Regions from separate parts of the Streptococcus sp. OMI870 genome, predicted to be linked through region 2. Evidence: predicted binding sites of a transcription regulator. Region 2 holds the regulator's gene; the other holds the start of a gene.
What was found. The regulator NrdR, encoded in region 2, represses ribonucleotide reductase genes. The targets are predictions, from matches to a motif close to ACACNATATATNGTGT.
Positions count from the first base shown of each region.

Region 1 (3,420 bases), on a different contig from region 2:
TCACCATCTTTTACAAGATCTGTAATGTTATTTGTACCAAGGACCGCTGCGATTTCAAGTGTACGCGCCATGATGGCTGAGTGACTTGTACGTCCACCAATGTTTGTAACAAAAGCTTTAACAAACTGTTTGTTCAATTGTGCTGTATCTGATGGAGTCAAGTCATGCGCAACCACGATTGCTTCTTCGTTAATGGTTGCCGGGTTTGGCAATTTCTTACCAAGCAAGTTTGCAAGTACACGTTTGGTCACGTCACGGATGTCTGCTGCACGTTCTTGCATGTAAGGATTGTCTTCCATTCCTTCAAAGATCGCAATAAACATGTCCGTGACTTCTTTCAAGCCAGCTTCTGCATTGATTTTTTTCGTACGAATCGTTTCTTTGATCTGACCAACCATTTCGGGGTCAGAAAGCACCATCATGTGAGCATCAAATACTTGTGCTGCTTCTTCACCAAGGCTCGCTACTGCATTCTCCCGAATAAGAGAAAGCTCGTTTTGTGAAGCTTCAAGAGCTGCATCCAAACGAGCTTCTTCTGCATTTGTATCTTCAACTGAGATTGTTTCAAATGACAAGTCGGGTTGAACAAGTAGATATGCCTTAGCAACGGCAACACCATCAGATGCTGCAATTCCTTTAAGCATTTCTGTCATGTTTAAGCCAATCCTTCTTTTTCCATTGTTTCAGCAATTGCTGCAAGAGCGTCATCAGCGTCAGCACCTTCAGCTGAGATTACAACGTCAGCTCCTTGACCAACACCAAGGCTCATAACACCCATGATTGATTTCAAGTTAACGGATTTACCTTTGTATTCAAGAGTAATATCTGAAGCAAATTTGCTAGCAGTTTGAACCAACAAAGTTGCTGGACGCGCGTGGATACCTGTTTCTGCCACGATGTGGAAATCTTTAGAAGCCATAGTTTGACTCTCCTTTTAAAATTAGTTTTGAGTTATCTGTGATAACCCTTACAATTTGGTATTATATCATCTTTTGAAATTTTTTTCAAGATTTTTATTACTGCCTTACAGAAAAAAAACTGCGAGAAATCCCAATCTAGATACATTTTAAAGAGCGATCCAGAAAGCAAAAACAGGTTTCTTTCAATTTTCTACTATATTATAAGTAAAATTTTCTTCCGCTTTCAATGAAAAGAAGCAGCTGAACCACAGGATATTGATTCACCCAAAAATTATAACTAATTAAAGATGCTTAAAAGCCTATCCCTATCCCATTTCTTAGAATTTCATACTTTTGACCTACCACAATATATTGTGCTTTAAAAACCACATTTTATTTCTTTGCACAATATTTAGTTTTATTTTGTTGACAAGTTGGTGGATTTTGTTTATACTGTTTACAGATTTATATTTCGATAGGAGAACGAAAAAGAAATGGTAACCATTTATTCAAAAAATAATTGTGTTCAGTGTAAAATGACCAAGCGATTCCTCGATAGCAATCACGTGGAATACCGCGAAATTAACTTAGATGAACAGCCAGAATTTGTAGATCACGTTAAGAATCTCGGATTCAATGCTGCTCCAGTTATTCAAACACCGGATGAAGTATTTTCTGGTTTTCAACCAGCTAAGTTGAAGAAACTTTCTTAATAAACACAGTATTTTGCTTAAATAGGGTCTAGCGTTAGCAACCTAACACTAGACTTTTTACTTGTAAAGAGAGGACTTCTTCTCTTCATTTTTTGAACTAGAAAAGGATTATTATGGGATTAAAATCTCTTGAAGACGTAACCTACTTCCGTCTTAATAATGAAATCAACCGTCCAGTTAACGGTCAAATCATGCTTCATAAAGATAAAGAAGCCTTGGATGCTTTCTTCAAAGAAAATGTTGGACCAAATACCATGGCCTTTGATTCAATAACGGATAAAATCAACTACCTTATTGAACACAACTATATCGAAACAGCCTTCATTCAGAAGTACCGTCCTGAATTTTTGGAAGAATTGGCCCAATTTATCAAAGATCAAAATTTCCAATTCAAGTCCTTCATGGCTGCCTATAAATTCTATAACCAATATGCTCTGAAAACAAATGATGGAGAATACTATCTCGAAAGCATGGAAGACCGCGTCTTCTTCAATGCTCTCTATTTTGCGGATGGAAATGAAGACATTGCCAAAGACATCGCAAATGAAATCATCCACCAACGCTACCAACCAGCTACTCCTTCTTTCTTGAATGCTGGACGTGCCCGCCGTGGGGAATTGGTCTCCTGTTTCTTGATCCAAGTAACCGATGACATGAATGCGATCGGACGCTCTATCAACTCTGCCCTTCAACTTTCACGTATCGGTGGTGGGGTTGGGATCTCCCTCAGCAACCTTCGTGAAGCTGGAGCACCGATCAAGGGCTATGAAGGAGCTGCCTCTGGGGTCGTTCCTGTTATGAAACTCTTTGAAGATAGCTTCTCTTACTCAAACCAATTGGGTCAACGCCAAGGAGCTGGGGTGGTTTACCTCAACGTCTTCCACCCAGACATCATCGCCTTCCTTTCTACTAAGAAAGAAAATGCCGATGAAAAAGTCCGGGTCAAAACCCTCTCACTTGGTGTCGTCGTACCTGACAAGTTCTATGAGTTGGCTCGTAAGAATGAAGAAATGTATCTCTTCAGCCCATACTCTGTAGAACGTGAATACGGAGTGCCATTTAACTACATCGACATCACTGAAAAATACGATGAGTTGGTCGCTAATCCAAACATCCGCAAGACAAAAATCAAGGCGCGTGATTTGGAAACTGAAATTTCTAAATTGCAACAGGAATCTGGTTACCCTTATGTAGTCAACATCGATACTGCTAACCGCGCAAACCCTGTCGATGGAAAGATCATCATGAGTAACTTGTGTTCAGAGATCCTCCAGGTTCAAGAGCCAAGCTTGATCAACGATGCCCAAGAATTCATTAAAATGGGGACTGACGTCTCCTGTAACCTTGGTTCAACCAACGTGGTTAATATGATGACTTCCCCTGACTTTGGTCGTTCGATTCGTGCTATGGTTCGTGCCTTGACCTTCGTCACAGATAGTTCTCATATCGTCGCTGTTCCTACTATCGACCACGGAAATAGCCAAGCGCATACCTTTGGTCTTGGTGCTATGGGACTTCACAGCTATCTTGCCCAACAATTGATTGAATACGGATCACCTGAGTCTGTTGAGTTTACGAGCATCTACTTCATGCTCATGAACTACTGGACTCTCGTGGAATCAAACAACATCGCGCGTGAACGGGGAGTTACCTTCCACAACTTCGAAAAATCAGACTACGCCAACGGTTGCTACTTCGATAAGTACACAAGTGGAGAATTTGTACCAAAATCTGATCGTGTGAAAGAACTCTTTAAAGATATCTTCATCCCAAGTGCAGAGGATTGGGCGGAACTGCGTGCTAAAGTT
Region 1 covers NZ_JASHGM010000001.1:575,094-578,513, forward strand. The annotation lists gene ptsP (phosphoenolpyruvate--protein phosphotransferase) at 1-653, opposite strand, end outside; gene QM968_RS02905 (phosphocarrier protein HPr) at 656-919, opposite strand; gene nrdH (glutaredoxin-like protein NrdH) at 1,394-1,612, shown strand; gene nrdE (class 1b ribonucleoside-diphosphate reductase subunit alpha) at 1,726-3,420, shown strand, end outside.
Region 1: nrdH (glutaredoxin-like protein NrdH) is a predicted target of NrdR. The motif match lies at 1,262-1,277, and genes of this name have one in related genera.

Region 2 (3,420 bases):
TGAAAGACCCAGTCTTCTCACAAAAAATGATGGGAGATGGATTTGCAGTTGAGCCTGAAAATGGTCATATCGTTTCACCAGTGGCTGGTAAAATTACGAGCGTCTTCCCAACTAAACATGCCCTTGGTTTGTTGACAGATAATGGTTTGGAAGTCTTGGTTCACATTGGTCTAGATACTGTTAGTCTAGAAGGAAAACCATTTGAGGTTAAAGTATCTGAAGGCCAAACAGTGGCTGCAGGAGACCTTTTAGTAGAAGCAGATCTTGATGCGATTCGTGAAGCAGGTCGTGAAACATCTACAGTTGTTGTTTTCACAAATGCAGATGCCATTAAATCAGTTAAGGTCGAACATACAGGCAAATTGGCAGCCAATGCTCCAGTTGCAACAGTAGAATTATAAAGACTACGGCAAAGAAAATGAGGTTGGGGCAGTGCACCCGACCTCTTGCCGTTTCTTGTTTTAAGTAAAAGGAGAAATCAGGGGATGAAATTTTTAACATTAAATTCCCATAGTTGGATGGAGGAGAATGCTCAGCAAAAGTTTGAGACTCTCAAAGAGCAAATTTTAGAAGCTCAATACGATGTGATTTGCTTTCAAGAAGTCAACCAAGAGATGGCTACAGAGGAAATTGCAACCGACGAGTATTATCAAGCCTTGCCATCTTCCGTAGCTATTCACAAGGATCACTTTGTTCGCGTATTGGTTGAGGAGTTGGCTGCTCAAGGTCTTCACTATTACTGGACTTGGGCTTACAACCATATTGGCTATGATCACCTTAATGAAGGGGTAGCTGTTCTTTCACGTCAACCATTAAAGGCAGATGAGATTTTGGTCTCTAATATGGACGATCCAACAGACTACCATACCCGTCGGGTGGCTGTTGCTCACACGAGTGTGGATGGAAAAGAGATCGCTGTTGCTAGTGTCCATCTTTCTTGGTGGGACAAAGGTTTCCAATTTGAGTGGCCACGGATTGAGCAGTATTTTAGCCAAGTAGGCAACCCCTTTATTCTAGCTGGCGATTTCAATAATCCTGCTGGTCAAGAAGGCTATGAAACCATTTTATCAAGTTCTCTAGAGCTACAAGATAGCTTTATTGAAGCCAAAGAAACCAAGGGCACCTATACGGTAGGTCCTGGTATCGATGGCTGGACGGACAATCAAATACCATTGCGGATCGATTATGTCTTTGCAAGTCCGGAATGGGAGATCGAGCGTCTTCACGTCATTTTTGACGGTCAAAACAAACCACATGTCAGTGATCACTATGGTTTAGAAGCAGAATTATCACTTTAAAATGAATTGAGAGTCGATAGGAAAACGATTTTGTTCGAATCGTTCGTCGACTCTTTTTTAATTTTTACATTAGAGGTTGCCATCGGAGCTTCTCTTGTTCTTCTGCTTTCTTTACGATTGATTTTATGGTAAAATGAAGTGTTAAAACAGTTCAAGGAGGTAGCAAATGCGTTGTCCAAAATGTGGTGGAAGTAAGTCTAGTGTGGTGGATAGTCGACAAGCTGAAGACGGGAACACCATACGTCGTCGTCGTGAATGCGAAGAATGCCATTATCGCTTTACTACCTACGAAAGAGTAGAAGAACGAACGCTAGTGGTTGTCAAAAAGGATGGAACGCGCGAGCAATTTTCTCGTGATAAGATCTTTAATGGCATTATCCGTTCGGCTCAAAAACGTCCTGTATCGAGTGATGAAATCGAAGAAATTGTAAACCGGATTGAACAAAAGGTTCGTAGCCAAAGTGATAATGAAATTAACAGTGAGTATATTGGTTCTTTGGTCATGGATGAGTTAGCAGATCTGGATGAGATTACCTATGTTCGTTTTGCCAGTGTTTACCGGAGTTTCAAGGATGTCGGTGAGTTAGAGACGCTCTTGAAGCAAATTACGAAAGGAACCAAGAAGAAAAAGGAAAAATAGATGAAGCCCAATACTCCTTTTGTATTTTTAAAAAATAATATTCTTCCGCCGGCAGGGGCTGCTTTGGAGCAGTATTACCTGCCTATTTTGGAGATGGAAACAGTAACGGTGTATCGCTATTTGCTGGCATCGTATGATCAAGGTGAAAAGCAACATTTGCTTGCACAGATTCTAAACCACATCGATATGGGATTCCCTCAATTGTTATTGGCTTTTGATCGCTTGATTGCCATGGGCTTGATTGATCTCTTTGAGGAGGAAGATGGTCTCACTATCCAGATGCATGCCCCCCTTGAAGCAGAGCAATTTTTTTCAAATGCCGTCTATAAACGCTTGCTTGAAAGAAAGATTGGAGAGAAGGCAGTGGAAGAGCTGCTGCCAGCACGCTCTTTAGGAACTAGACGGCAAGTGTCCTTTTCTCAAGTATTTGGACTAGATGCTGGTGAGGTGACAGTTGTTGCCAGTAAAAAACAGCAGTTTGATATGGACATGTTTAAACGCATGATGGGCCGAGACGGTCTTCGTTTTGCGGATGAAGGGGAAGCGACTCTGGCCCTTTTTGCCATTGCAGAGGAGCAACAATGGACCTGGTATGAAACCTATCTCTTAGCAAAAGAAACGGCAGTAGACCGCACCATTTCTCCAAAAAGAATGAAGCAAAAGCTAGCCCAAGCTAATCAGGAACAACCACGCCTGTCCTATAGCCGTCAGGAAGAAACCATCTTGAGGGAAGCCAAGCAAAAATCTAGCCTGCAATTCTTGGCGGAGATAAAGAAGGCCCGCAAGGCGACCATTACGCAGAGCGAACGCAAGACCCTTTCTAAGTTAGCGGATCTAGGCTTACTGGATGAAGTGATCAATATCATCTTGTTGCTGACCTTTAATAAAACCCAGTCAGCTAATCTCAATGAAAAGTATGCTTTGAAAGTGGGAAATGACTTTTCTTACCAAGGGGTCAACAGTGCAGAAATGGCGATTTTAAAAGTCCGAGAACGTCAGGAACAGGCTAAGTCTCAAGGAAATAAGGGGACAACAACTGCTCCTGCCAAAGGTAAGACAAGCAATGTTCCTAAGTGGAGCCAACCGCACTATCAAAATCAAACTAGTCAAAAAGAAAAAGTGGATCTTGCAAAAGAGAAACAACGCCTATTAGAAAAATTAAATCAAGGAGGTGAGTAGATGGAAAGTGTAGGTCAAACCCTGTCTCACATGAATCGTGCCCGCCAATTCAACTATGAGGATTTGGTCGCACAGATCTTGGCAGACCAAGAAGTTGCTGCCTTTATCAAAGACCAGTCTTTGTCTGAGCAAGAAATTCGACGGAGTATTTCAAAATTTAATCAATACATTAGCGAGCGAAACCGTTTTTTGCTTGCTGATCCGGATTATATTGCCAAAGGCTATAAACCGATTTTAACCATGAATGAAGGCTATGCAGATGTGGCCTATGAGGAGACACCAGAGTTAATCGAAGCCCAAAAA
Region 2 covers NZ_JASHGM010000002.1:116,493-119,912, reverse strand. The annotation lists gene QM968_RS04700 (PTS transporter subunit IIBC) at 1-401, shown strand, start outside; gene QM968_RS04695 (endonuclease/exonuclease/phosphatase family protein) at 486-1,298, shown strand; gene nrdR (transcriptional regulator NrdR) at 1,465-1,938, shown strand; gene QM968_RS04685 (DNA helicase) at 1,939-3,117, shown strand; gene dnaI (primosomal protein DnaI) at 3,118-3,420, shown strand, end outside.